Regions from separate parts of the Halobacillus sp. AWM4_238 genome, predicted to be linked through region 2. Evidence: a T-box and tRNA genes for the amino acid it is inferred to sense, from the RefSeq annotation. Region 2 holds a T-box; the other holds one or more tRNA genes.
The links. A T-box is a leader RNA that pairs with one kind of tRNA and senses whether it is charged. The one in region 2 lies ahead of tyrS (tyrosine--tRNA ligase), so its partner is inferred to be a tRNA-Tyr.
Positions count from the first base shown of each region.

Region 1: it has a tRNA-Tyr gene. The T-box ahead of tyrS (tyrosine--tRNA ligase) is inferred to sense a tRNA for this amino acid. The anticodon was not compared.

Region 1 is NZ_JBSWSY010000002.1:3,194,379-3,208,902, reverse strand. It holds gene ACXACN_RS16025 (hypothetical protein) at 1-452, opposite strand, end outside; gene glmS (glutamine--fructose-6-phosphate transaminase (isomerizing)) at 570-2,372, opposite strand; gene glmM (phosphoglucosamine mutase) at 2,867-4,216, opposite strand; gene ACXACN_RS16010 (CdaR family protein) at 4,275-5,267, opposite strand; gene cdaA (diadenylate cyclase CdaA) at 5,260-6,072, opposite strand; gene ACXACN_RS16000 (zf-HC2 domain-containing protein) at 6,274-6,930, opposite strand; gene sigW (RNA polymerase sigma factor SigW) at 6,946-7,509, opposite strand; gene ACXACN_RS15990 (Spo0E family sporulation regulatory protein-aspartic acid phosphatase) at 7,668-7,862, shown strand; gene rocF (arginase) at 7,874-8,776, opposite strand; tRNA gene ACXACN_RS15980 (tRNA-Ala) at 9,100-9,172, opposite strand; tRNA gene ACXACN_RS15975 (tRNA-Gly) at 9,176-9,250, opposite strand; tRNA gene ACXACN_RS15970 (tRNA-Lys) at 9,267-9,339, opposite strand; tRNA gene ACXACN_RS15965 (tRNA-Gln) at 9,522-9,596, opposite strand; tRNA gene ACXACN_RS15960 (tRNA-Tyr) at 9,706-9,791, opposite strand; tRNA gene ACXACN_RS15955 (tRNA-Thr) at 9,808-9,883, opposite strand; tRNA gene ACXACN_RS15950 (tRNA-Val) at 9,896-9,971, opposite strand; tRNA gene ACXACN_RS15945 (tRNA-Glu) at 9,978-10,052, opposite strand; tRNA gene ACXACN_RS15940 (tRNA-Thr) at 10,074-10,145, opposite strand; tRNA gene ACXACN_RS15935 (tRNA-Asn) at 10,149-10,223, opposite strand; rRNA gene rrf (5S ribosomal RNA) at 10,266-10,379, opposite strand; rRNA gene ACXACN_RS15925 (23S ribosomal RNA) at 10,470-13,385, opposite strand; tRNA gene ACXACN_RS15920 (tRNA-Ala) at 13,553-13,628, opposite strand; tRNA gene ACXACN_RS15915 (tRNA-Ile) at 13,637-13,713, opposite strand; rRNA gene ACXACN_RS15910 (16S ribosomal RNA) at 13,799-14,524, opposite strand, start outside.
Region 2 is NZ_JBSWSY010000002.1:1,896,675-1,911,198, reverse strand. It holds gene motS (flagellar motor protein MotS) at 1-589, shown strand, start outside; gene ACXACN_RS09840 (acetoin utilization protein AcuC) at 628-1,800, opposite strand; gene ACXACN_RS09835 (acetoin utilization AcuB family protein) at 1,797-2,444, opposite strand; gene ACXACN_RS09830 (GNAT family N-acetyltransferase) at 2,449-3,096, opposite strand; gene ACXACN_RS09825 (transglycosylase domain-containing protein) at 3,234-6,335, opposite strand; T-box leader at 6,456-6,663, shown strand; gene tyrS (tyrosine--tRNA ligase) at 6,752-8,020, shown strand; gene rpsD (30S ribosomal protein S4) at 8,170-8,772, opposite strand; gene ACXACN_RS09810 (sensor domain-containing diguanylate cyclase) at 9,267-11,150, shown strand; gene ACXACN_RS09805 (GAF domain-containing protein) at 11,194-11,673, opposite strand; gene refZ (forespore capture DNA-binding protein RefZ) at 11,797-12,396, shown strand; gene hisJ (histidinol-phosphatase HisJ) at 12,374-13,189, opposite strand; gene ezrA (septation ring formation regulator EzrA) at 13,349-14,524, shown strand, end outside.

The DNA of each region.
Region 1 (14,524 bases), 1.3 Mb from region 2:
TACTGCCATTGCTCCGTTTCAAAAATGAAGACGTGAAAACCCGGGACTTTTACAAAAACCCCTTTCCCTCCTGTCTCCAACCTTACCTGTTCTATGATTCGCTTTTCATGAATGTATAGATTGTTCTCTACAGGACGAAGATCAACATTAAAATGGTTTTCAGGTACATGCTCATTCAAGTACTCCACATTTAATTCCACATTGTCTTTGCCGCCTAACACATTCACCCTGGCTAACACATGAGTAAATGCCAAGGAAGGAAGCTTCTTTGGCAGAAATACTTTCCTGTTCATTTGCTGTTCAAATTCTTTCACTGCTTCTTCCAACGATTTGTATCCATATTCAGCATAGAACTCTTCAAGAGGCTTGGGCTGATCCACTTGGGCTTGAACGGGCGTATGGAAAAACCACAGGCCTGTCATTAACAATAAAACGAGGGCATATTTCTTCATTCAAGCACCCCTAACTACATTCCAATAGATGTATTTTCCCCATGTTTTCTTTCTCCTATCCAGATGCAAGTATGAAAAAAACTGGCACCCGAACCGGGTGCCAGTTTCACTAAATCTTTATTCTACCGTAACACTCTTTGCAAGGTTACGTGGTTTATCAACATCACAGTCACGGTGAAGCGCTGCATAATATGAAATCAGCTGAAATGGAATGACAGAGACAAGAGGTGTCATAAGGTCATGGACTTGAGGAATGACGAAAGCATCGCCCTCTTTGTTCAAGCCTTCCATACTGATGATCATGCTGTTCGCACCACGTGCCTCCACTTCCTGGACATTTCCACGGATGGAGTAATTGACATTCTTTTGTGTTGCAAGAGCAATGACAGGTGTACCATCTTCAATCAAAGCAATCGTTCCGTGCTTCAATTCACCACCGGCGAAACCTTCCGCCTGGATGTAAGAGATCTCTTTCAACTTCAGAGAGCCTTCCAGTCCTACGTAATAGTCAATGCCGCGGCCGATGAAGAAGCAGTTACGAGTGGTAGATAGATACTCTCGAGCCAAGTCTTCCAATTTTTCTTTTTGATCGGTTAAAGCTTCCATACTCGTCGCTACGATGGCTAGCTCCTGCATTGGATCAAAATCAAGTTCAATGCCCTTCGCACGCGCTGTATCGACGGCTAGAATTGCAAGCACAGCCATTTGTGCTGTATACGCTTTTGTAGAAGCTACAGCAATTTCAGGTCCTGCATGCAGGTGCATCGTATAGTCTGCCTCACGGGAGAGGGTGGACCCTGGCACGTTCGTAATCGTCAGCGCCGGGTGGCCAAGTTCTTTTGTCTGCACAAGGACAGAACGGCTGTCTGCCGTTTCACCACTTTGAGAAATGTACACGAACAATGGTTTCTCAGAAAGGAGTGGCATGTTGTAAGAGAATTCACTAGCTACATGAACTTCCACTGGGATGTTCGCTAGTTTTTCGATGAACTGTTTACCTAGAAGTCCGGCATGGTAACTCGTACCTGCTGCGATGATATAGATACGGTCGCACTCTTTCATCGCTTGGCGAATTTCAGGATCCAGCTTGATTTCATCTTTCTCATTTTGATATTCCTGAATGATTTTACGGATGACGAACGGCTGTTCATCAATTTCTTTCAGCATGAAGTGAGGGTATGTTCCCTTCTCGATATCTGTTGTATCCAGTTCTGCTGTAAAAGGTTCACGCTCAACTTTCGTACCATCAGGCTTTTGGATTTCAACACCATCACGACGAACGGTTACGGTTTCTTTATCCATAAGCTCAAGGAATTGATCCGTTACGTGAAGAGCTGCCATGGAATCACTGGCTACAACGTTGAAATCATCGCCGATTCCAACTAGGAGCGGACTCTTATTCTTAGCAACATAAATCGTATCGTGATCTTCACGATCGATCATCGCAATGGCATAAGAACCCGTCAAAAGATCGACTGCTCTACGGAAGGCCGCAGCTACATCGTTCATTTCTTCATTCAACACTTCGATCAATTGAACAATGATTTCCGTATCTGTTTCACTCTTGAACTCTACACCGCTCAAGTACTCGTCACGAACGTCCACATAGTTCTCAATGACGCCATTGTGAACGATTGTGAAGCGTCCGGAAGTGCTTTGGTGCGGGTGTGCGTTTTCTTCACTAGGAGCGCCGTGCGTCGCCCAGCGTGTATGACCGATGCCATGTGTTGCTTTAACACTTGAATCGACTGCTTCACGCAAGGATGCGATCCGACCTTTTACTTTCGTTACGTCCACTCCATTTTCGTTCAACGTTGCAATACCCGCTGAATCATAGCCGCGGTACTCAAGCTTTTCCAATCCATTCAATAAAATCTCTTTTGTATCCTTCTGTCCGATATATCCTACTATTCCACACATAATTGTTGTCCTCCTGTTATCGGAGAAGGGCAACGAATGCACCGTGTATTTCAGGGGCTCTTCGCTGCCCCTCTCCCGTTATTCTTTCTGTAATCACTTCGTCCTGAATGTTTTGTTCGGAAAGTCACCTTCCCGTTTTACATTCGGACATGCGGTTGAAGTGTGGCAACCGGGAGGCATCCGCCGAATACTCGATGAACCTCCACCTCGTCAACTGTGTTCATGTTAAGCCGTCACACACAGTCCTGGCGCTTTATAAATGGGTATAACCTCGATCCTCCTTAACTGTTTCAAAATAAAGTCCTTCTTGTCTGTTTTCCGCTTGAATGGTTTCTCAAACTTCGAATTCGGCATTTTTTAAAAGGACATGTTTAATTGTACACAGCCCCCTGAGACGGGTCAATAAAAATTGTAACCGTTACAGAAATGTAAGGACCTTGTAATAGGATATGCGCAGATCACACGTCATGTGTGACCTGCGCAAGCCCTTGTATCTACTCGTTCAAACCAAGTTCTTCTTCAACGACTTGGACAACCTTATCGCAATATTCTTCGCATTGTTCTTCGGTTGGCGCTTCTACCATGATCCTTACAAGAGGTTCTGTTCCGGAAGGGCGTACTAGAACACGTCCACTCCCATTCATTTCCTCTTCTACCGCCTGGATAGCTTCCTGGATTCTAGGATGCGTTTGAACTTTATTTTTATCAATGACGCGAACATTCTTCAGTACTTGAGGGAATTTCTCCATTTCACCGGCAAGCTCTGATAGTGGTTTGCCTGTTTCTTTCATGACATTAACCAATTGGAGAGCCGAAAGCATGCCATCTCCAGTCGTGTTGTGATCAAGGAAGATGATATGTCCAGATTGCTCTCCCCCAAGATTATAACCACCACGTCGCATTTCTTCCATGACGTAACGATCCCCTACAGCTGTTTTATCACTCTTCATCCCATTCGCTTCCACAGCTTTATAAAAGCCAAGGTTACTCATGACCGTAGAGACGACAGTCGAATGATTCAACGTACCATTCTCATTCATATGTTTAGCACAGATGTACATGATTTTGTCTCCATCGACAACATTGCCTTTTTCATCAACCGCAATTAGACGATCTCCGTCCCCGTCAAAGGCAAGTCCAACATCCGCTTTCTTCTCTTTCACAAGGTTTTGTAATGGCTCTGGGTGTGTGGAACCGACACCATCATTAATGTTCAAACCATCCGGCGATGAACCGATTGAAGAAATATCTGCTTCAAGGTCCGCAAATAAATGGGATGCCAGTGATGAAGTCGCTCCATGGGCACAATCGAGTGCGATATGCATGCCTTCAAAATCATAGTCAACGGTTTGCTTCAAGTGCTGCAAGTACTTTTGTCCGCCCTCAAAGTAGTCATTGCTTTGACCAAGGTCCGATCCTGAAGGTCTCGGAAGGTCATCTTGCTCTGCGTCAATCAATGCTTCAATTTCCTGTTCTTGATCATCGGTCAATTTAAAGCCATCTGGACCGAAGAACTTGATTCCATTATCCTCAACAGGGTTGTGGGAAGCTGATATCATAATTCCTGCTTCTGCTTGTAGTGCTTTCGTCAAAAAAGCTACGCCTGGTGTAGAGATGACACCAAGTCGCATAACCTCTGCTCCAATCGACAGTAACCCGGCAGCCAATGCACCTTCGAGCATCTCACCTGAAATCCTTGTGTCACGTCCAATTAAAACTTTCGGACGCTCGACACCTTTAGTTACGACATAACCGCCGTAACGCCCAAGTTTGAATGCAAGCTCCGGTGTCAATTCCTTATTTGCGACTCCTCGTACGCCATCCGTTCCAAAATATTTACCCATAATCATCTGACCTCTCTTTCTATGCTTTCCATCGATCTATGTTTCAACCATTGATTCGTTAAGGTTGCTCTGTGCTGCTTTCTTCTTCTGCTTCACCTTCAACAACTTCAATATCCACTTCAATCGTTTCAGGTTGAACAGAAGTTACTCCTTCAGGAAGCGGTATATCGACTTCTACGGTTTGATCTTCTGTCACTTCTGATACATCAACAGGGACTTCTGGAAGCTCATTAATGCCATCCAGCACTTCTTTCGGTCCGGAAATGATGACTTCTTCTGTTTCCGTACTGACGGATTCAATGAGTACGCCTTCCGTATTCCCTCCACGGGCAGCAACATTGATCGGGACGCTTTTCGTCCGGGAGGATATCGGTACAGATACATTCACAGTCGTTGGATCTACGAGGACATTCAGCTCATTCCCCTGATTATCGTAAACTTTGACCGGAGCTTCCTGTGCTTCAATCGACTCCGTGGCCCCTCCGACATCAATGATTGCTTTCACAGAGGCTACACGATCAATAACCGAGGATGCCCCCGTAATCGAAACTTGTGAAGGGTCTACCTGTGGTTCACCGAGTTCGAGCGTACTGTCTAAATTCGTTTGATTGATATAATCAATGTTTACTTCATAATTCTCTGTTATTTTTTCCTCAATCGTCACTTCGATGATTTTAGGATCAAGAGTGACCGCAAGCTGGTTGGATATGCCTGAGTGTTGTAAAGACACCTCATGTGTACCCGGACCGAGCCCGTTCAAATCTACAAAAACCGTAAAGTTCTTCTGCCGGGAAACGGGAGCGACAGCAGAGGTCGGCCCCTCAACAGAAACCGATACTTCTTGAGGAATTCCACTTACTACATATTCTTCACTATCGAACCTGATTTCCAATGGAATGTTTTCCATAACTTCCATGTCAGAAGACGACTGATTAAAGAATAAAGAATCAGAATCCATATTGTTGTCTACATTGACTGTCACCCATAGAAGTCCAGCAAGCATAAGGGATATAATCCTTATAAACCAAATACTCTTGAACCAATTATCCATTTTTCTTCCCCCTCCAGTTCCAACTTTTCACCGCAGGGGCGGAGTAATCCAATTCAGTACGCAATATTTCTTCTAACTTTACTTGATCAAGATCTCGATGCAATTCCCCGTTCTTGGTACAGGAAATAGCTCCTGTCTCCTCTGATACAACGATGGTTAGAGCATCCGTCACTTCACTGATTCCCATGGCTGCTCTGTGTCTCGTCCCGAGTTCTTTCGAAATGAAAGGACTCTCCGAAAGCGGAAGATAACAGGCAGCAGCGACGATTTCATCGTTCTTAAGTATGACCGCTCCATCATGGAGAGGTGTGTTCGGTATGAAAATATTGGTAAGCAGCTCGTTCGACAAATGTCCGCCGACGCGGATGCCTGTCTCCACGTAATCTCCCATACCAGTATCACGTTCTATGGTGATCAATGCACCGATTCGGCGTTTAGCCATATAGTTACAAGACTTTATGATCGCCTGTAACGTTTTCTCGGTGTCTTCTTCTTCTGAAGTATTCCTGCTGAAGAAACTTCCTCGTCCCAGTTGTTCTAAAGCTCTCCTGAGTTCAGGCTGGAACAAGATGATAATCGCGAGGAAACCCCACGTAATCGCTTGTGACATCAGCCACCTTAATGTGGTCAGTCCAAATAAATTACTCAATAACCATATTCCCAGAATAACGAAAATACCTTTTAAAAGCTGAACGGCTTTCGTACCCTGGATCAGCATGATTAATTTATATACAACAAACCAGACAAGGGCGATATCCACGGTAATCAAAAAATAATCTAAAACATCCAATCCCCCATCAAGCATGCCTACACTTCCTTTTAGATAAAATAAACCTTAAAAATTCACATTTACCATTATATCACATAACCTTTCCTGTATATATGGAGAACATACCGTTCTGCCCAAACCCCCATACGGTTCCCTACTTTTTAATTTTTTCAGACGAACTTTCGGTCCTTCCTTTTCAAAAAAAGAAAGCAAGGAAGCCTACGCCTCCTTGCTTAACTAATCCGATTGAAATGAGAAGATTGCTTCGAAGGTCTTTTTCGTATGATACCAAATCCATTCGTAAACCTCGTTGACTTCTGTCAGTTCGCCAGAATAAGCCCGAAGATTGTTGCGGTCAAGCTCATCACCCGGTTCCACTTGTTCAGAAGAATCATTGAGGATGTCTCCATTGATCAGGGTGATATCTCCATCGACCTTCCCATCAATTCTCAAATCTCCATTTCTAACGACAAGATCGCCTTCAACCGTAACCCCTTCAGGGACAATGACCGTATGATCTCGTATTTCCAGATTCTCTTGCTTGGAAACCGTCACTTGTTGGTCCTGATTCCATTCGGTGAATATGCCACCAAACATCAATATGAAAAAGACGGCAGCAGCTGTGAGCAAAGGATGCTTCTGAAGCTTACGGATATAGTTCTTCCTTTTTTTCTCTTTTGGCAGATTCGCCATCACATTGGCAGTAAAACGTGGCGGCGCAGAAACAGGTGTCGTATTCTTAATCAGTGTCGTCGTCCTTTTTAATTCATGAAAGTGGTTCTGACAGGATTGGCAGCTTTGTAAATGATCTCTCAGTCGTCTCTCTTCTTCTTTATATAATTCTCCATCTAAATACTTATGCATGAGTTCAATTGCTTCTCTCTTGCAATTCATTCCCTCTCAACTCCTTCACACATGTCGAAGCCTTTTTCTTAAAGCCTCTCTACCTCGATGGACCCTCGTCTTGACTGTTCCCACAGGAATATCGAGAACTTCCGCGATCTCTTGAAGAGCAAGCTCATCTAAATATCGAAGCACGATTACACTACGATATTTGGGCGGCAGCGCTAGTATTTCCTTGTGAATGTACGTCTGCAATTCAAGACTTTCCACTTCTTCTTCAGGGAGAGCTTGATCTGCAGCTAGTTGCGAATACATGTCTAACCCTTCCGTCCCCTTCACTTCTGCATCCAGATGATAGTCAGGCTTTTTTTTACGGATCCGGTCGATCGACAAGTTCGTTGCTATCCGATACAGCCAAGTTGAGAATTTCCTTTTCTCATCAAAGGTATGGAGGTTTGTGTAGGCTCTGATAAAAGCTTCCTGAGCCAGATCTTCAGCTTCATACGAGTTCCCAACCATTCGCAGGCAAATATGAAAAACTTTGTTCTGATAAAAAGATACAATGTCTTCAAATGCGGATTGGTTCCCTTTTTTTACCTCTTTTATTTTTTGCTTAATCATGGTTTCCATCTACTATACCTCCGCTATACGTGCGGTCGATAACCTTTACGGATGACCTCGCCTCAAAGTTTCATAAATTTGATATTTTTTAGCTAATATAAGTTTAACTTTTTTTAGTATCGGTTATAAAGCTGTAAATGTAAAAAATTTCTTAGGAGGATAAAAAAATGACGCAAGTGACCGCTTTGAAGAAGGAAATCGAAGCTTGTCGTGGGGAAATGATTCGTTTAGCCGGTCTCCATCAATTAAGCTCGCCAGAAGTCGTACGAATCAGTGTAAAACTGGATCGCTTGTTGAATGAATACGATGAAATAACCTATAAAAAACAGCAACCCACCTTGCAAAAAGCGGGTTACTGCTAGAGTTGTCCATTTTATTTTAAGCTCTCACCAAATAGAGAACCCATTAAACCTACCGCTACGCTAGCGGTTTTATTTTTTTCATCGAGAATCGGATTCACTTCTACGAATTCCGCGGATGTGATCATTCCTGATTGATGAAGCATCTCCATGGCAAGATGGCTCTCACGATAGCTTAAACCACCCATAACAGGGGTTCCCACGCCAGGGGCTTCATTAGGGTCCAGTCCATCAAGGTCCAGACTTAAATGAACACCATCCGTACGGTCCTTCAAGTAATCAACCGTCTCCTCCATCACTTGTGTCATTCCCATACGATCAACTTCGTGCATGGTATAAACTTTGATACCCTTCTCTTCAATAAGGACTCTTTCTCCTTCATCTAAAGAACGAGCTCCAATAATCACGATATTTTCTGGTTTAATCTTCGGCTCATAATCATGAATGCTGGTCAGTTTCTCATGGCCGACCCCCAAACTTACAGCAAGCGGCATCCCATGAATGTTTCCAGATGGAGAGCTGTCGGCTGTGTTTAAATCACCATGAGCATCGTACCAGATGACTCCGAGATTCTCATAATGTTTCGCAACTCCCGCAAGAGTCCCCATTGCGATACTATGATCTCCCCCAAGCACAAGTGGGAAACGCTTATTTTCTACAACTTCATCAACCGCTTTAGCAAGTCGGCGGCTTCCTTCAGCGATTTCATTTAAGTTACGTAAGTTATCCTGCTTCTCATCTGTATTGTGTTTCGGACGAGGAATCTCAATGTCCCCTAGATCTTCAATGTTATATTTCAATTGCTCTAGACGTTCAACCATACCTGCATAACGAATAGCACTCGGTCCCATATCTACGCCTCGACGCATCTGTCCAAGATCCATAGGTACACCGATAACTGAAAGCTGTTTATTCATCAAAGTTCCTCCTTTTTTCTCTACTTATCATTGTATCCGTTTTTCCTAGAATGACTCAACTGGACATGTTTGTGCATATATATACGAGATAGAGTATGAAAACGTATGTAATCATGCATGTTTACAAGGTTCAGTATATTTTTCCATATATTAGTCGGTCGTTTGTGCGTGAAAAACAATCGCATTCTACTTCCATCTTTACTTGGATGGAGGTCGATAAACAAGCAATATCCTACATCGATTCTTACCACCGACAGAATGGTGGATAAGAGCTCAGATGAACAAAAAAACCTGACATCAAAGTTGATGTCAGGTTCATAGAGTGGAGCCTAGCGGGATCGAACCGCTGACCTCCTGCGTGCAAAGCAGGCGCTCTCCCAGCTGAGCTAAGGCCCCATATGGAGCGGGAGACGGGATTCGAACCCGCGACCCCCACCTTGGCAAGGTGGTGTTCTACCACTGAACTACTCCCGCATATAAAATTGAAAGATGAGCCATGAAGGATTCGAACCTTCGACCCTCTGATTAAAAGTCAGATGCTCTACCAGCTGAGCTAATGGCTCATATGAAAACATAATGCTCATTATTTTGTAAGCAATGTGCTCGTTACGTTGATAGATTTCTCGGTGAAGCATACGCTCCTCGCAAAGCCTACAAGGAAGAAGATTCAATGAGGTTTACGCCTTCTCTACCAGATGAGCTAATGGCTCACATTATTATATCCAGTATAACATCTTTTAGAAAATGGCTGGGCCAGCTGGATTCGAACCAGCGCATGACGGTACCAAAAACCGTTGCCTTACCGCTTGGCTATGGCCCAACAGTTACAAAAATAGTATGAACCATCTAAAGATCATTATACAAGGAATGTTAATTTTCATAAAAAATAGCTGATCAAGGATGTCAGCCGTTATAGTCAAAGAAAAAAATGGTGGAGGGAGTAGGACTCGAACCTACGAACCCGATGGGAGCGGATTTACAGTCCGCCGCGTTTGGCCAACTTCGCTATCCCTCCACTTTGACTAAATAAGTGGTGCCGGCCAGAGGACTTGAACCCCCAACCTACTGATTACAAATCAGTTGCTCTGCCAGTTGAGCTAGGCCGGCATATGAAATTAATGGTGGAGGATGCAGGGTTCGAACCTGCGACCCCTTGCTTGTAAGGCAAGTGCTCTCCCAGCTGAGCTAATCCTCCGATAAGTGGTGACCCGTACGGGATTCGAACCCGTGTTACCGCCGTGAAAGGGCGGTGTCTTAACCACTTGACCAACGGGCCATGTGCATGTTTGTTTCTCAGAGCTTCCAGCCGGATTTGAACCGGCGACCCCTTCCTTACCATGGAAGTGCTCTACCACTGAGCTATGGAAGCAAGTGGCTCCAACGGTAGGATTCGAACCTACGACCGATCGGTTAACAGCCGATTGCTCTACCACTGAGCTACGTTGGAATAATGTCATTCATCAAAAGCATTAATAAGGAAAGAGAATCAATGTGGCGGCGTCCTACTCTCACGGGGGTAAACCCGACTACCATCGGCGCTGAAGAGCTTAACTGCTGTGTTCGGCATGGGAACAGGTGTGACCTCTTCGCCTTCACCACCACATCAATATAAAGTTTGAGGTAAACCCTCAAAACTGGATAAGGAAACATCTTTTTTGAAAAAGAAACACTTTTCACGACTGATTGAAATCAGATAGATAAGTCATCGATCCATTAGTATCCGTCAGCTCCACGTGTCACCACGCTTCCACCTCGGACCTATCAACCTCATCGTCTCTGAGGGATCTTATTACCTTATAGGTAAGGGAAATCTCATCTCAAGGGGGGCTTCATGCTTAGATGCTTTCAGCACTTATCCCGACCACACGTAGCTACCCAGCGATGCTCCTGGCGGAACAACTGGTACACCAGCGGTGTGTCCATCCCGGTCCTCTCGTACTAAGGACAGCTCCTTTCAAATTTCCAACGCCCACGACGGATAGGGACCGAACTGTCTCACGACGTTCTGAACCCAGCTCGCGTACCGCTTTAATGGGCGAACAGCCCAACCCTTGGGACCGACTACAGCCCCAGGATGCGATGAGCCGACATCGAGGTGCCAAACCTCCCCGTCGATGTGGACTCTTGGGGGAGATAAGCCTGTTATCCCCGGGGTAGCTTTTATCCGTTGAGCGACGGCCCTTCCATGCGGAACCGCCGGATCACTAAGCCCGACTTTCGTCCCTGCTCGACTTGTAGGTCTCGCAGTCAAGCTCCCTTGTGCCTTTACACTCTGCGAATGATTTCCAACCATTCTGAGGGAACCTTTGGGCGCCTCCGTTACCTTTTGGGAGGCGACCGCCCCAGTCAAACTGCCCACCTGACACTGTCTCCGGACCGGATCACGGTCCTGGGTTAGAATGTCCGTACAGCCAGGGTAGTATCCCACCAGCGCCTCCACCGAAGCTAGCGCTCCGGCTTCCAAGGCTCCTACCTATCCTGTACAAGCTGTACCAACATTCAATATCAGGCTACAGTAAAGCTCCACGGGGTCTTTCCGTCCTGTCGCGGGTAATGTGCATCTTCACACATAGTATAATTTCACCGGGTCTCTCGTTGAGACAGTGCCCAAGTCGTTGCACCTTTCGTGCGGGTCGGAACTTACCCGACAAGGAATTTCGCTACCTTAGGACCGTTATAGTTACGGCCGCCGTTTACTGGGGCTTCGGTTCAACGCTTCGCATAAGCTAACGCATCCCCTTAACCTTCCAGCACCGGGCAGGTGTCAGCCCCTATACTTCGCCTTACGGCTTCGCAGAGACCTGTGTTTTTGGTAAACAGTCGCTTGGGCCTTTTCACTGCGGCTCCTCGGCAGAGGAGCACCCCTTCTCCCGAAGTTACGGGGTCATTTTGCCGAGTTCCTTAACGAGAGTTCTCCCGCTCACCTTAGGATCCTCTCCTCGCCTACCTGTGTCGGTTTGCGGTACGGGCACCTCTTTCCTCACTAGAGGATTTTCTTGGCAGTGTGAACTCAGGAGCTTCGGTACTTTATTTCCCTCCCCATCACAGCTTGACGTTGCCGGACGGATTTGCCTATCCGACCGTCTCACTGCTTGGACGCGCACATCCAGTGGCGCGCTCTCCTTATCCTCCTGCGTCCCCCCGTCGTTCAAACGGAAAGGAGGTGGTACAGGAATATCAACCTGTTGTCCATCGCCTACGCCTTTCGGCCTCGGCTTAGGTCCCGACTAACCCTGAGAGGACGAGCCTTCCTCAGGAAACCTTAGGCATTCGGTGAAAGAGATTCTCACTCTTTTTTCGCTACTCATACCGGCATTCTCACTTCTAAGCGCTCCACCAGTCCTTACGGTCTGACTTCACGGCCCTTAGAACGCTCTCCTACCACTGATCATAAGATCAATCCGCAGCTTCGGTGGTGTGTTTAGCCCCGGTACATTTTCGGCGCAGAGTCACTCGACCAGTGAGCTATTACGCACTCTTTGAATGATGGCTGCTTCTAAGCCAACATCCTGGTTGTCTAAGCAACTCCACATCCTTTTCCACTTAACACACACTTTGGGACCTTAGCTGGCGGTCTGGGCTGTTTCCCTCTCGACCATGAACCTTATCACCCACGGTCTGACTCCCAGAACAAAGTCTATGGCATTCGGAGTTTGACTGAATTCGGTAACCCGATAGGGGCCCCTCGTCCAATCAGTGCTCTACCTCCATGACTTTCTATTCTGAGGCTAGCCCTAAAGCTATTTCGGAGAGAACCAGCTATCTCCGTGTTCGATTGGCATTTCACCCCTACCCACACCTCATCCCCGTAATTTTCAACTTACGTGGGTTCGGGCCTCCAGTCAGTGTTACCTGACCTTCACCCTGGACATGGGTAGATCACACGGTTTCGGGTCTACGACCGCATACTCACTCGCCCTATTCAGACTCGCTTTCGCTGCGGCTCCGCTTCTACTGCTTAACCTCGCATACGGTCGTAACTCGCCGGTTCATTCTACAAAAGGCACGCCGTCACCCATTAACGGGCTCCGACTACTTGTAGGCACACGGTTTCAGGTTCTCTTTCACTCCCCTTCCGGGGTGCTTTTCACCTTTCCCTCACGGTACTGGTTCACTATCGGTCACTAGGGAGTATTTAGCCTTGGGAGATGGTCCTCCCGGATTCCGACGGAATTCCTCGTGTTCCGCCGTACTCAGGATCCACTCCGGAGGGAGAAAGATTTCGACTACAGGGCTGTTACCTGCTCTGGCTGACCTTTCCAGGTCGATTCGTCTATCTTCCTCCTTGATAACTCCAATGGAGTGTCCTACAACCCCAGAAAGCAAGCTTTCTGGTTTGGGCTGATTCCGTTTCGCTCGCCGCTACTCAGGAAATCGCGTTTGCTTTCTCTTCCTCCGGGTACTTAGATGTTTCAGTTCCCCGGGTGTGCCTGCCTATACCTATGTATTCAGTATAGGATACTGTTCCATTACGAACAGTGGGTTTCCCCATTCGGAAATCTCCGGGTCAAAGCCTACTTACGGCTCGCCGGAGCATATCGGTGTTAGTCCCGTCCTTCATCGGCTCCTAGTACCAAGGCATCCACCGTGCGCCCTTATTCACTTAACTATCGTCGTGAAAAGACGTTTACAATTTCAATTAGATGTCTTGTCATCAAATGTCTCATCGTTAGATGAATACAATGATTCCTTATCCAGTTTTCAAGGTTCACGCCCTTATTCAGGGTTGAATATAAAACACAAAATGATTTCTTGTGTTTTGGTGTAACATTTAAATGGTGGAGCCTAGCGGGATCGAACCGCTGACCTCCTGCGTGCAAAGCAGGCGCTCTCCCAGCTGAGCTAAGGCCCCTTTTTGAATGGTGGGCCTGAGTGGACTTGAACCACCGACCTCACGCTTATCAGGCGTGCGCTCTGACCAACTGAGCTACAGGCCCATCCAATTAAAGGAAGATCATATTTTCATAGTTTGATCTCTCAAAACTGAACAACCAACACAGTACGTTTCCGTTATATCCTTAGAAAGGAGGTGATCCAGCCGCACCTTCCGATACGGCTACCTTGTTACGACTTCACCCCAATCATTGGCCCCACCTTCGGCGGCTGGCTCCAAAAAGGTTACCTCACCGACTTCGGGTGTTGCCAACTCTCGTGGTGTGACGGGCGGTGTGTACAAGGCCCGGGAACGTATTCACCGCGGCATGCTGATCCGCGATTACTAGCGATTCCGGCTTCATGCAGGCGAGTTGCAGCCTGCAATCCGAACTGAGAATGGTTTTATGGGATTTGCTACACCTCGCGGCTTCGCTGCCCTTTGTACCATCCATTGTAGCACGTGTGTAGCCCAGGTCATAAGGGGCATGATGATTTGACGTCATCCCCGCCTTCCTCCGGTTTGTCACCGGCAGTCACCTTAGAGTGCCCAACTAAATGCTGGCAACTAAGATTAGGGGTTGCGCTCGTTGCGGGACTTAACCCAACATCTCACGACACGAGCTGACGACAACCATGCACCACCTGTCACTTGGTCCCCGAAGGGAAAGCCCTATCTCTAGGGTTGTCCAAGGATGTCAAGACCTGGTAAGGTTCTTCGCGTTGCTTCGAATTAAACCACATGCTCCACCGCTTGTGCGGGCCCCCGTCAATTCCTTTGAGTTTCAGCCTTGCGGCCGTACTCCCCAGGCGGAGTGCTTAATGCGTTAACTTCAGCACTAAGGGGTGGAAGCCCCCTAACACCTAGCACTCATC
Region 2 (14,524 bases):
AGAAAGTGATTACCCTACAGAACAAACAAAGGTCCAAGAAAATGGGGAAATGAATAATGAGTTTGAGACACCTGCGGATGAACAGGATAATAGGACTGAACAAGAAGAAAAAGTGGAAGACCTTGAGAATCTGAAGCGGGAAGTCGATGAATATTTAAAGGAAAACGAGCTCAGTGATATCATTGCTGCCACTCAAACAGAAAGGGGCGTTGTTCTTGTATTAGAAGAACAATTGCTGTTTGAAACGAGCCGTGCTGAGATTTTGGATGGGGCTAAACCTTTTTTAATGAAAGTCGGAACCTTGTTAACGAAGATACCTAATTTCGTCAAAGTAGAAGGTCATACCGATAATCGGCAGATCAACACGTATCGTTATCCTTCAAACTGGGAATTGTCCGGTGCGAGAGCAAGCAGCGTCATTCGCTATATCATTGCAAACACTAAAGGGTTAGATCCCAAGCGTTTTACTGCTGTCGCTTATGGGGAAACCAGGCCTGTAGCACCGAATGATTCGGAAGAAAATTGGAGTAAGAACCGAAGGGTTGAAATTGTAATCCTGGATCCGGATTATGAGAGCCCCTCTACTTAACAGAAGCCACTACTTCATAAGTAGTGGCTTTTTTTTATTCACATCGAATTGAATTTTTTTTGGTTGTAGATTAATTGTAAAGCTTTCTCTAAAACCTTTTTATTCTTTTCTGTTATTTCTTTACGGCGTGGGATGGGTTTACATGCCCCTGGGGGATCATGCCATGTATCAATCAATGTCACTGGAGATTCCTTTTGCCACTTTTGAACCCATTCCACTGGCAAGGGTCCTTGAAAAGGAGTTTGATCGTTCATTACTTTCCAGATTTGTGACCAGGCACGTGGAACCACTCTCCAGATGTCATATCCACCCCCTCCGAGGGCAACCCATTTTCCTTCGCAGTATTCGTGAGCGAGTTCATGAGCCAATTTAGGAATGGCTTCATAAATTTTCATAGTAGAGCACAAATGAGTCAAAGGGTCAAAATGGTGGGCATCCGCGCCATTTTGAGTGACAATGACATCTGGTCTGAAGAAATCCACAATCTCTCTGAAAGCGGATTCATAAACATTTAAGAAAGATTCGTCCTCCGTAAAGGCATCAATAGGTATATTGAATGAGTATCCGTAGCCTTCTTTGAGTCCGCGTTCATTTACATTCCCAGTCCCAGGGAAGAGGTAGCGCCCGGTTTCATGTATAGAAAAAGTGCATACGTTCGGATCATCATAAAAAGCCCATTGGACACCATCCCCGTGGTGTGCATCGGTATCTACATACAAGACTTTAGCTTTATACTTCTCTCGAATGTATTTAATTCCTACCGATCCATCGTTATAGATGCAAAACCCGGAAGCTTTACGTTCAAATCCGTGGTGCAAGCCACCGCCAAGATTCAATGCGTGCTGTACTTTTCCTTCCATGACTGCATCTATAGCAGATAAGGTACTCCCGACCAATAATTGAGAAGCTTTATGCATGCCTTTAAAAATCGGAGTATCTTCAGTACCTATCCCGTATTCCATCCCCTCATCTTCTGTCAATAACCCTTGCCCTGCTTTCTTGACAGCTTCGATATACTTTTTACTGTGCGCCAGAGCCAATTCCTTTTCAGTAGCCAAACGTGGAGCAATCATGTCCTTGTCGGATAACGCACCTGCAGATTCCAACAACTCTTTTGTCATAACTACACGTTGTTGATTGAAAGGGTGATCGTCACGAAAGCGGTAGTTTGTAAATTCTTCGGAGTACACAAACCCAGCTTGACATGTCATGATGGGATCCCTGGCATTTGAGGCCATAATACTTCGTAGCCTTCGGTTTTTAAGTCTTCAATCGTAGGCAGGGGATTCATCGTCTGAATTCTTACGACAATGATTTTGTATTTAGGGTCAGGCTTATAAGGATAAATGAGGACGGAACTAATATTCACTTTTCTTTTACCAAAAACTTGAGTGACCTGCGGGAGTATTCCTGGTTTGTTTACTACTTTCACTTCAATTTGTGAACTTTGAACGTGCGTGCCGGTCAGTTGTATGAGCGTGTACAGCATATCTTTCTCAGTAATGATTCCGACCAGTTTTTCATCCCTAGTCACGGGAACGCAGGCTATTTCCTGTTCATAAAAGATTGAGGCCACTTCTTCTACAAAGTCCAGCGGGTGAACCGTTGTTACGGGTGAGGTCATGATGGAACGTATGGGGTTTTTAAGCTCTTCATGAATGGTTTCCTTGTCGAATATTGAAGGACTTGCATCTCTAACATCACGGTCAGAGACGATTCCTATGACTTCATTTTCTTCATTTACTATCGGGATATGACGAATGTGATATTCGTGAAGCAGTTTCAGTGCTTTTTCAATGGTTTCTTCAGGCGAAAGTGTAATGACTTTTTCTTTCATGATTTCTTCCACTAACATTTAACTACCTCCTCGTCTGTCGGTATTGATGTCTGGTTAAGAACCGTAGTCGATCAAATTGCTCTACAGATTGCTCGGGAACATGCTGGCCAATTTTCACCATCAGACAGTTCGCTGGATGGGATATGATTTCAGGATCATCAGTAGGAGAAGGAGTGAGACCGCCTGCTGCCATCATTTTTTCCATGACTTTCCGGTAATTCCAAATGTTCAGTCCTGTTCCTTTGAGATCCCAATGCCAATAATATTCGGTGGAAATGATGATGTAGTTTTCCATATACTCATCCATCATAGATACTTTTAAGAGGCGTGAGCCAATCCGATAGCCTCTGAACTTTGGAATGACTTCTATGGCCCCAAGCTCTATGAGATCTTCCATACTTCCTTCTGACCATCTTTCAAGAGGATCTGGGTGCAAGTAGGTCACATACCCGATAATCTCTTCATTGTGTCTTGCTATAATGATGCGCCCTTCTTCGAAGTCTGCGATTCCTTTGATCGCCTCAAATTGCTTTTCTGGAGGACGAAAAGCCGTCAAACCTTCGTGGAATGTGTACTTCTCAAGATCTTCTGAGGGCAATGGACCTTCAACGATGACAGGTCCATGTTCTGTGTCAAATGCCTCGTAATGATAGGTTTTTTCGTGATTCATTCAGCCACCACCTGTCATAGATTAATAGATTATTTTGCTAATTTCCTCCATTATACATGAAACCCTACAAACTTTTCATGGGAATAGAAAAATCCGACCGGCTAGCCGATCGGATTTTAATCATTGTGAAGATTTTATTATGCGTCGGATTCATCTTCTGAATCCGAATCATTTCCCCCTGAATTTTCTCCAGAACCAGAGTCTTCTCCTGAGTCATCGTCTCCGGAACCATTGTCTTCTGAATCATCGTTCCCACTTGAATCTTCATCATTAGAATTTCCTTCGCCGGAGTTACTTTCTCCAGAATCATCTTCGTCTGTGTCACTTGAGTTTCCGTCCCCTTCATTGGAGTTGGAAGAACCATCGCCACCTTCAGAATTATCTCCACCATCATTTGTAGAAGAATCTTCATCGTTAGAAGGTTCGGGTTCGCCAGGATTACCTACCGTTGTTGTTCCGGACAACTCTGAAGATTCCCCGAAATAATCAACGGCTCTTACAGCATAGATCCCGCTTTTTCCTGAGAAACCGAGGGAGTTGTCTGTCGTATTTCCGACAAACTTAAATGATCCTCCTGGTGTAGAAGCGCGATAGACACGGTATCCTACAACATCGCTGCTGGACGAAGGTGTCCAGGAAATTGAAGATCCGCTGGCGCTCACAGAACTTGGTGGAGCGGGTGCCTGTCCATCATTATCAATAGAAGAGGCGGTAGATCCTATACTCTCTGTTGAAGGTAGAGCTACTTTGGACCATGCACCTGAGTTTGGTAACAGTTCTCTTAACACTTCAGAACTCGTGTATCCATTTTCTTCTAAGAATTCAGGGGCAAGTGTAACCCCGCCACCATCGATGATGAATTCGCCAGGTGTATTTGGACCTGCTACAACAAGTTGATCTTTGACACGTACAAAATCACCGCTGATCAAGCTGTCATCTACTTTTGTTGGTGCATGGTCTGCATCATATAGATCTTTCTTTGCAAGACCGATAGAAGAACAGAGGTCTGATGCAAGCAATCCTGATGTAGCGCAATAGGAACGTGTCACCAAACCACCAGGGCTTTGGAAATCATCAGAAGGAATCATCAGTTCAGGACGTAATTCGGAGACGGCATTGACGACGTCTGCCCATAATCCTTGAGTCCGCTGGTTATAATTTAAGTTCTGCATGTTTCCTTCAGCGAAACCTGTCCACATGCCGACTGTGACATTAGGGTTTGTTGCTACAAACCAGGAGTCTCGGGTTGATTGGGAGGTACCAGTTTTTCCAGCCCAGTCAACACCTCGATTGTATAGCATACCGCGTACTCTTGACCCTGTTCCGTATTCCAATACATCACGCATGACATCAATGGTTAGGTAAGCGGCCTGTGGGCTATATACTTCTGTTTCTTCTACTTGATGTTCGTAGATTTTCTCTCCATCTTTCGTTTCAATCTTTTCAATCATATATGCATCTACGAATTTACCCATGTTTCCGAAAGTCGCATAGGCATTTACGTTTTGTTCTACTGTTATTCCTTTAGTTAAGCCTCCAAGAGCCATGGATTCAGCTTCGTAATCATTATAAACTTTGCCATTTATTGTGACATTTTTTAATAAATTTTCTTTCATACCCATTTTCTCAAGATAGTTCTCAACCGGGTTCTTATCTTTAATTTTGTTATATTGCTTTACTGCTGGTACGTTGTAAGATTGGGCTAAAGCATATCTTGCAGATACAAAACCACGGTGATTCCTTGAAAAGTTTCTTACTTCTTTATATGGTGGAGCTTCATAATTGTAAGGAACATCTGCAATGACTGAGCCTGGTTGGGCTTCTCCCATGTCAAAACTTGGACCATAAACTAGTAATGGTTTCATTGTACTACCATTTGAGCGGGCAGCCTGAGTTGCGTGGTTCATGTTTTCTTTCTCAAAGTCATAACCGCCTATGAAACCATGAATTCTACCGGTTGAATTTTCTATGATGACACTTCCTAATTGAAGGGGAGATTTTACTTTAATTTCTTTTCCTTCTTCATCGTAGGCCGTTTTCTGACCAATAGGCCAATTTCCGTCCTTATAGGAGTCTCTTACTTTCTGCATAGCGTCATAAACTTCTTTGTCTAGTGTGGTATGAATCTGGTAACCGCCGGAAGAGAGTTCGCGCTCTGCCATGGTGTCATATTCTTCTGTTAGTTCTTCATCTTCTTCAAGGTCTTCTTCAGTATGACCGTTTTCTTTCATTAAGTGCTCTTTAATTAGTTCTTTTGCTCTGCTTTGGACTTCCTGGTTAATCGCAGGATAAGTACCTAGGACAGTAGCTTTTGGATCTGTAAGTGTTTCTTCATTGATCTGAAACTTCATTGCTTCCTCATACTCGGCCTCAGTAATATACCCGGCTTCATGCATCCGCTCCAGAACTTCATGCATGCGGTCGATTCCCGCTTCTAAATTCTCTGGTTCTTTAATCGTTCCGTCATTATAAAAAGGGGTATATCCGAAAGGGGATTGAGGCAATCCTGCAATATAAGCGGATTGTGCTAAGGACAAGTCTTTAGCATCCACACCAAAAATCCCTTGAGCGGCTGTTTGGACACCTGCGACATTTTGTCCATTCGCATTTCTTCCAAAAGGCACAATGTTTAAATAAGCTTCCAAAATTTCATCTTTATCTAGGAATCGTTCAATCCTCAAAGCGAGGAGCATTTCTTTCGCTTTACGCTCGAATGATACTTCGTTCGTCAAGATCTGGTTTTTGACCAGTTGCTGGGTCAAAGTACTTCCACCTGTTTTTACGGAGGAGTTCGTCACTTCTTGAACGACAGCTCGCATAACCGCTTTTGGAACGACACCTTTGTGTTCCCCGAAATATTCATCCTCTGTTGCGATGACGGCATTTTTTAGATCTTCACTGACCTGATCCAATTGGACTTCCTCACGATAGAGGTCCGACCTGACATCCCCGATCTCTGTTTCATCACTGAATAACATGGTCGAGGTCTCTGAATAGTTATAAATCGTTTCTTTCATTTGCTCTTCACTTCTAACCTCTTCATCTTTCACAAGAGAAGCGAAATAGCCGGCACCTACACCACCTGCGAAGAATAACCCGATAACACCGATGATGATAAAAAATAAGATGACGTTCCAAACGACATCATAGGTGATCCGGCCATTTTTCTGGAGGGTGCCATTCTGCCATAAAGCACGTATATCCAGCTTATTTCGCCCGTTTTCCGGTTTATTAGACATGATAATACCTCCTAAAAAATCCACCAATATTATAACACACCGGAGGGAGATAGGATATCGTTCTACTCCTGGTTTATTGCTTTTTGGTTTGTGTTGTGATAAATATATACATAGATGAATATATGTGCGTGGAAGGACTGGAGTAAAAAACAATTCCCTGTTTCAGAGAGCCGGCGGTGGGTGAGAGTCGGTACATAGTTGTTTTTGAATTACGACCTGGAGCATTCTTCTGGTATCAATCAGAAGACGGTTAAATGCCGTTATCGATCGGAGTGGCACATGACAGGAGTGTGCAACAAGGGTGGTACCGCGAGACCTCGTCCCTTTTTACAGGGGGTGAGGTCTTTTTTGTTTTCAGAAAATTCATCTCTAAGACCTTAGCACAAGTTTACTTATAAAGATTGAGGAGTGATCCAATGGATATTTTGAAGGATTTGCAACAACGTGGTTTGATCAATCAGATGACAGACGAAGAGGGTTTGAAAAAGCACCTGGAAACGACACAAGTAACGCTTTACTGTGGCTTTGATCCGACAGCTGACAGCCTTCATATTGGACATCTGCTTCCTGTTCTCATGTTGAAGAGATTCCAACAAGCAGGACACCGTCCCATTGCCCTTGTGGGTGGGGGCACAGGCATGATTGGTGACCCGAGTGGCCGATCTAGTGAGAGACAACTGAACAGCGCAGAGGTCGTTCACGGGTACAGTGAGAGCATCAAGGAGCAACTAGCGAAGATCCTTAATTTTGATGAGGGAGAAAATGCAGCAGTTGCCCGTAATAACCATGAGTGGCTGTCGCAAATGACGATCATTGATTTCCTGCGAGATACAGGGAAACATTTTGGGATCAACTATATGCTGGCAAAGGATTCCGTAGAATCCCGTATTGAACAGGGCATCAGTTATACTGAATTCTCGTACATGATTTTGCAGTCCCTTGATTTCCAACAGTTGTATAGAAAAGAGAATTGTACACTTCAAATTGGTGGAAGCGATCAGTGGGGGAACATCACTGCAGGGCTTGAATTGCTGAGAAGAGAAGCTGCTGGAGAAGAAGAAGTGGAAGCCTATGGTTTGACTGTACCTTTGATTACGAAAGCGGATGGGTCGAAGTTTGGGAAGACAGCTGGTGGAGCAATCTGGCTTGATCCAGAGAAAACGTCCCCGTACGAATTCTATCAGTTCTGGATCAACGCAGATGATCGTGATGTGATCCGTTTCTTGAAGTATTTCACGTTCCTGAGTTTAGAAGAAATTGCTGAACTGGAAAAAGAAGTAGAGCATCAACCAGAAAAACGTGTGGCTCAACGCCGTCTAGCTGAAGAAATGACCAAACTCGTCCATGATGAGGAAGCATTAAAACAAGCCGAGCGCATTTCTGCTGCGTTGTTCAGTGGCGATATTAAAGCTTTATCAGGTGCTGAAATTGAACAAGGGTTCAAAGATGTCCCTACCTACACGTCTGAAGAGAAAGAGCCGCAGCTGCTGGATCTTCTTGTTACTGCAGGCATTTCTTCTTCCAAGCGTCAGGCTCGGGAAGACATTGGTAATGGTGCCGTTTATATAAACGGAGAGCGGAATCAGGACCTCAAACATACGATTAGTGAGGAAGACCGTATTGAGGATCGTTTTACTATCATCCGTCGTGGTAAGAAAAAGTATTTCTTGATTAAGTTCCAATAATAATAGCAAGGAGGCAGACCTGATGGGTCTGCCTCTTTGCTTATATGGGGTGGAAAAGACCCCTTCATTATTTTATTGCATAAAAAAGCACCGTTGGATTGTTTACACAATCCAACGGTGCTTTTGTTGTAGATCTGCAAAAGCAGATATTAACGAGAGTAGAATTCAACGATAAGAGCTTCGTTGATTTCAGAAGGAAGCTCAGAACGCTCAGGGAAACGAGTGTACGTTCCTTCACGCTTGTCTTCGTCGAAAGTAAGGTATTCTGGTACGAAGTTGTTTACTTCGATCGCTTCTTCTACGACGTTAAGCTTTTGAGATTTTTCACGAAGGCTGATCATTTGACCAGGAGCTACGCGGTAAGATGGGATATCAACGCGTCCACCATCTACAGTTACGTGACCGTGAGTAACTAGCTGACGAGCTTGGTTGCGCGTACGAGCTAGACCTAGACGGTAAACGATATTATCCAAACGGGATTCAAGAAGGATCATGAAGTTTTCACCGTGGATCCCTTTCATGTTACCCGCTTCTTCAAACAAACGACGGAATTGACGCTCAGTCAAACCGTACATGAAACGAAGCTTCTGCTTCTCTTGTAGTTGAAGACCGAATTCGGATAGTTTTTTACGTTGATTTGGACCATGTTGTCCAGGAGCGTAAGGGCGCTTTTCAAGCTCCTTACCAGTTCCGCTTAAAGAAATACCATAACGACGTGATTTTTTCCAGGTTGGACCTGTATAACGTGCCATAGGAATTTCCTCCTTTTTATTTTATTTTGCATAAAATAAAAACAGTGTGTCCCTTCGGTCATTGCTCATTATGTTTTCATGCACCTTCGCCCCAGCAGCAGAGAGTTACACGATGCACCTCAAGTAAGAGGAACAAAATGGTGACAATGGTGGTTCACATAGGCTGCCATTTATTTTACACAACGAATATTGTAATCTTATTAGAGGTGGAAGTCAAGGGGTAATTCGAAAATGATATAGTGGTTGGAGAGGATAGGAGAAAAACCTGACATTCCTTTGTACTGTTCCTAATCTTATATTCTTGAAAAGTTCCTTATTATTCTCCATTCAGAGTTTTTTCAGAAACAATAAAAGTGTGAGGACTCTAGGTAAACAAAAGATATTTTTAAATCGAATAGAAACAAATATATTTTTCCATAATTTCACTCGTTTTTATGATTAAAGTAATGGTACAATGTACTCAAATCGTTTGTTAGGGAAGATAGGTGAATCGCATGGTTGTCCAATCCCTCATGAAAAAGAGAGTTGAAAAGCTACAAAGCCAACTGTACCAATATTTTTTCTCAGAATCACCTTATACGTATGAGCATTTTATTGTCAACCTGACTGATGAAATAAAAGAATTTACTGAAGCCTCTTGTTGTGGGATTTACTTGCTGGATGAGTGGAAAGGTCGTTTTCAATTGCATTCAAAGGATCCGTCTATAAAAGAATCATGGAGAAGCCACTTTCCTCTGGATGATTCGTACACCCAAACGGCAAAAGAACCAGACGTTTATCAAATGGTCAGTGTAATGAACACGCGTTCTTCTGCAAGAGTCACTCCTCTACACTCTGGTCGTACGGTCTTTGGATTCGTTGTACTCGAGGGGCCTTCTCTTGTCCAAATGGAAGAGGAATGGTTACGTGCAATTGGTACAGAAGTTACGAAATTTATAAAAAAGGTCGAGGGTTTTTACACCTCCATGGAGGAAGAGAAGAAATACGAGTTGTTATATAAAGTCACGTCTCATTTCCATTCCTCTATTGATACGGATGGAGTGTTGAAAGAGATCATAGAAACTCTAAGAAAAACCTATCCAGATTTTCAATACTATTTACTTTTGTCAAATGATTATACAATAGATAACCATTTGCCTGTTCGTGAGCTGATCTACGACATGGATCTTGAATCAAGTGCAAGTACGCAAGCTTATTTAACAGGAGAAGTTCAAATCGAAGATCATTTGGTAGAAAAGCGCTCTTTTCTATTTGCTCCTCTAAAAGGAAAACAAGGGGTCTATGGGGTATTAAAAGTCGTCACCCCAGGGTATTTGTATTTTCCAAAGAGAGATGTCGAATTTTTCGTTTTTATTGCAAACACAGCTGGGAAGGCTTTAGAAAACGCCCAGTTATACCAGCAATCAAGAAAGTTAAACAGTGATCTACAATTAATTAACTCTACTTCACAAAAACTCAATTCTACTATGCGATTAACAGAAAAAATAAGGTACATGGCGTATAAAATTCAACAGTTCTTTCATGCGGATGAAGTAGGTTTTGTCACGTATGAAGAACTTTCAAGTCATACCGTTCTTGAGGGGAGTACAGACTATTTTGTTTCTCCAGAATCTAACACGCTTGTCGAATATGTGAAGAAGTCCGTCTCTCATCAAGAGGGACCACTCTTGATGGGTGATCTGGAAGCGGAGCCGATTGAACATGCGCTGCCATACCGCTCATTGATGGCCGTACCGATGAAAGATCATGAACACTTTAGCGGTCTGACCATTGTCCTCCATAGAGATGCCTATTATTTTTCCTTTGAGTCATTTAAACTTCTACAGTCCCTTGCTGCCCATTCAACGCTCGCGTTCGCGAATTCAATCCTGAGAGAAGAATTGGAGAAGGCGGTCATCACTGATTATCTAACCAAATTACATTCCAGGGTGCATTTGGACAGTTGTGTGGAACAACATGTCAAGCAGGATGCGAATGGAAGCTTGATCCTCTTTGATATTGATAATTTCAAGAATATCAATGATACCTACGGACACCAGGTAGGGGACGAGGTTATTTGTCAGGTGGCGGATATTATTAAATCCGTAATTGGAGATAAGGGTCTTGCGGCTCGGTGGGGTGGGGAGGAACTCGCTGTCTATCTTCCGCTGCTGCCATCTGAAAACGCCCATGATCTAACAGAAATGATCCGCGAAAAGATTGCTAAGTCGACTTCCCCAGCCGTAACAGTTTCCTGTGGGATTGCTCCATGGAAGTCAGAGTGGCTTCGGCCGAACAGGAAACAAATTGTTCAGCAGGCAGATCAAGCTTTATATAAAGCAAAAAGTTCTGGGAGAAACAGAATTGTAACGGCTCATCCCATTAAAGAAAGAGGCTGAAAAAGAAGCCGCTGGTGTAATCAACATCCCAGCGGCTTCTTTTTCAGATATATCTTTGTAACATTTGTACGAATTCGACTAGTTTCTCCTCATCTACTTCATCGAATCTACCCTTAGAAGGGCTGTCGATGTCAAGGACACCAAAGATTTCATCACCTTTTACGATCGGGACGACAATTTCAGATTGACTTGCTGCATCACAAGCAATGTGGCCGGGGAACGCATGGACATCTTCAATCCGTTGAACTTTGTTCTCGGCTACTGCAGTACCGCAAACCCCTTTGCCTGAGGGGATGCGAACACAGGCTGGTAGCCCCTGGAAAGGTCCGAGTACAAGCTGACTTTCTTTCCACAAATAAAAACCGACCCAATTCACATCATCTAAGAACTGGTTGAGGAGAGAGGATGCATTGGACAAGTTTGCGATTTGGTCTGGTTCGTCCTCAATGAGTGCTTTTAATTGTTTAATGACGAGATCGTAATTTTCTGTTTTTGTACCTGTATAGGAATTTGTTTGAAACATCAATAAACCTCCTGAGCTTATAGTTTTCGACAAAAAACAATATTTTCTGTCGGTATTTGGTGGACGATTGCAAGCAGGAAATCCACCAAATAGAGAGAATCTTTTTCCTGAGGGGGAAAAATAATGAGCCGACCAAACGTAACGCGTGACAAAGTGCTAGATGTAGCCTGCCGCCTTTTTTACAGCCAGGGTTTCAATGGAACATCTGTCCGGGATATCGCGAAGGCAGCGAATGTCAATGTCTCGTTGATCCATTACTACTTTAAGAGCAAACAAGGCCTTTTTGAATCGCTCGCTGTCAGCTATTTTGAACCTTATCTTGAAATGCTGGAGAACGAGCAACCCTCGGAAGGCGACTATCGTCTAAACGAATTAGTGAAAAAGATTCTACATTACAAACAGATCCATTATCAACTATCCTGTTTGTTAAATAGGGAGTTGACGTTGAACACAACGTTCGCCAGAGAAATGCTCGTCACTTATTTGGCGAAAGAGAATCATTTACTTACTCAGATTCTCTTCCGTAAAAATTCTCATATTGAAGTAACGTTCAAAGAAAAGTTATGTCTGCTGCAACTGAAAGGTCTGTTAAATGCTCCGTTCATGATGCCGCATGAGTTTAAGGACCCTTTCATTACAGACGCTTCTCTTAATCACTTTGTAGAAGTGTATAGTGGACTCATGAATGATCACAGGTCGGTCAAGGAGCTTGCTCGAGCTTGAGAATCCGTGTGTCCATACAGTTGTATCCTTGTCCAAGTCCAGATGCCGTGTGAGCATCAGAACCATAAATTAAATGTATGCCCATAGAGGAGGCTTGTCGAGCCATTTGTAGTGGCGGGTAAGTCTCTTTGCAATGCTCTTTTACTACACCTGCCCCATTATAATCCAGGCTATATCCTTGCCCTTTTACGACTTCAAGGAACGCTTGGGCCCACTTTTCCCATTTTTCCGGTGCAGGGTAGAGGTTTTGAAACTTCTTCACAAGTGTCATATGCCCGATGCGGTTCGGTTTGTATGCTCCCAAATCACTGAGAACTGACTGTGTGAGCGTGTTGTAATAGGATAGGTAAAGTTGTTCAATTCCACCGAAATCTTTCATGGCTTTTTTATACATGTCCGGGCTGTAATCGATACAGTACCACTGTTTTTTCCCTTTTAAGAAATGAACAGATAGGATGCTGTCATCAAGCGAAGGTCCATAGGTATTTAGAAAGCCCTCCACCTCTTTTTCAAACCCTGCGATATAGTCCACTTCAAATCCTGTTTGAATGCGAATTTCATTTTTGTATGCTGTTTTTAGCTGGTCAATCTCCTTTAAGTATTCTTCCACATGTCGGAAAGACATGCCGCTATCCTTTTCCGGGACGGGGTCTTCAAATGATGGGGGAAGCGGTGCGTGTTCAGTGAATGTCATGGACTGATAGCCACATTTTATAGCTTGTTCAATATAGCTTTTAAGGGTGTCTGAAGAACCATGTGGGCAGTACGGTGAATGGATATGACCATCAAACATAATTGTCTCTCCTCTGCACTTGAAATTTTTGTCAATATGATAATAAATTTGAAATATTTTAGCCAAAAGGATGTTTTACATGGTATCATTATAAACAACTAAATCACAATTCGGAACGTAATACATCCGTATGGCACGTTTATTGTAAGGAGGCTATTTATGAAGTACGTCATCGGGGCTATTTTACTACTCATTGCATTGTTCATCATAGGGCTGATTTGGCGGAAAAAGGTCTATGATGAAGTGGATCGCTTGGAAGGTTGGAAGATGGATATCATGAACCGGCGCGTGACCGAAGAATTATCCAAGGTGAAAAGTTTAAACCTTTCTGGTGAGACACAGGAAAAGTTCGAAGCGTGGCGGTCTCGTTGGGATCAAATTTTGACCAAGGAGCTGCCTGAATTGGAGGAAGACCTTTTCGATGCAGAAGAAGCGGCGGATCGCTATCGTTTTAAACGCGTGAAAGTCGTCTTGGCAAACACAGAGAAAAAGTTAGTAGCCATTGAGGAAGACATCAAAATGATGCTTCAAGAATTAGAAAACCTCCTTGACTCTGAAAAGCAAAGCCGTTTGGAAATTGAAACGATGGAGCCTGAGCTGAAAGAATTGACCAAGCTTCTCATTCAGAACCGTCATCAATATGGAAAAGCCGTGCGGATCTTTGAAAAAAGGGTAGGGGAATTGAAGGACAAGCTGAATGAATATGAACAATTAACCGAGCAAGGCGATTACATCGAAGCCAACACCCTTGTTCAAACAATACGTCTAGAGACCACACAATTGCAGGAGGATGTCCAACATTTTCCTGATCGTTTAAAACAGGTGAAAATCGAATTACCTGAGCAGTTGAAAGAGCTGAAAAGCGGTGTGGAAGAGATGAAGACGGAAGGGTACCGGGTTTCTCATTTCGAATTTCTTCCGGAGTTACATAAATACGAGCGGTCTTTGGAGGAAATGCTCCTGCAAATGGAGCAGGGAGACCAATCAGGATTGGAAGACGGATTAGAAGAAATACAGACGAGAATCCAGGAAATGTATCAGCTTCTAGAAAGAGAAGCCGTGGCTCATCATTATGTGGAAAAGCAATTTGTGCCGCTTAAAGCTCAGTTGGATGAGTTGGAATACGTTTTGGCAGACACGGAACGGGAATTAGAGGAAATACAACAAACGTACCAAGTCGAGGAAGGACATTTGGAGTCCCATAGAAGCTTAAGAAAATGGTTTACTCAAATGAGTAAACGTGTAACGAGCCTCGATTTAAGACGATCAGACGGGGAAACTTCTTACGCCCTTCTCCGTGAAGAGGTAGAAGACACGGAAAAACAACTGAAAGAG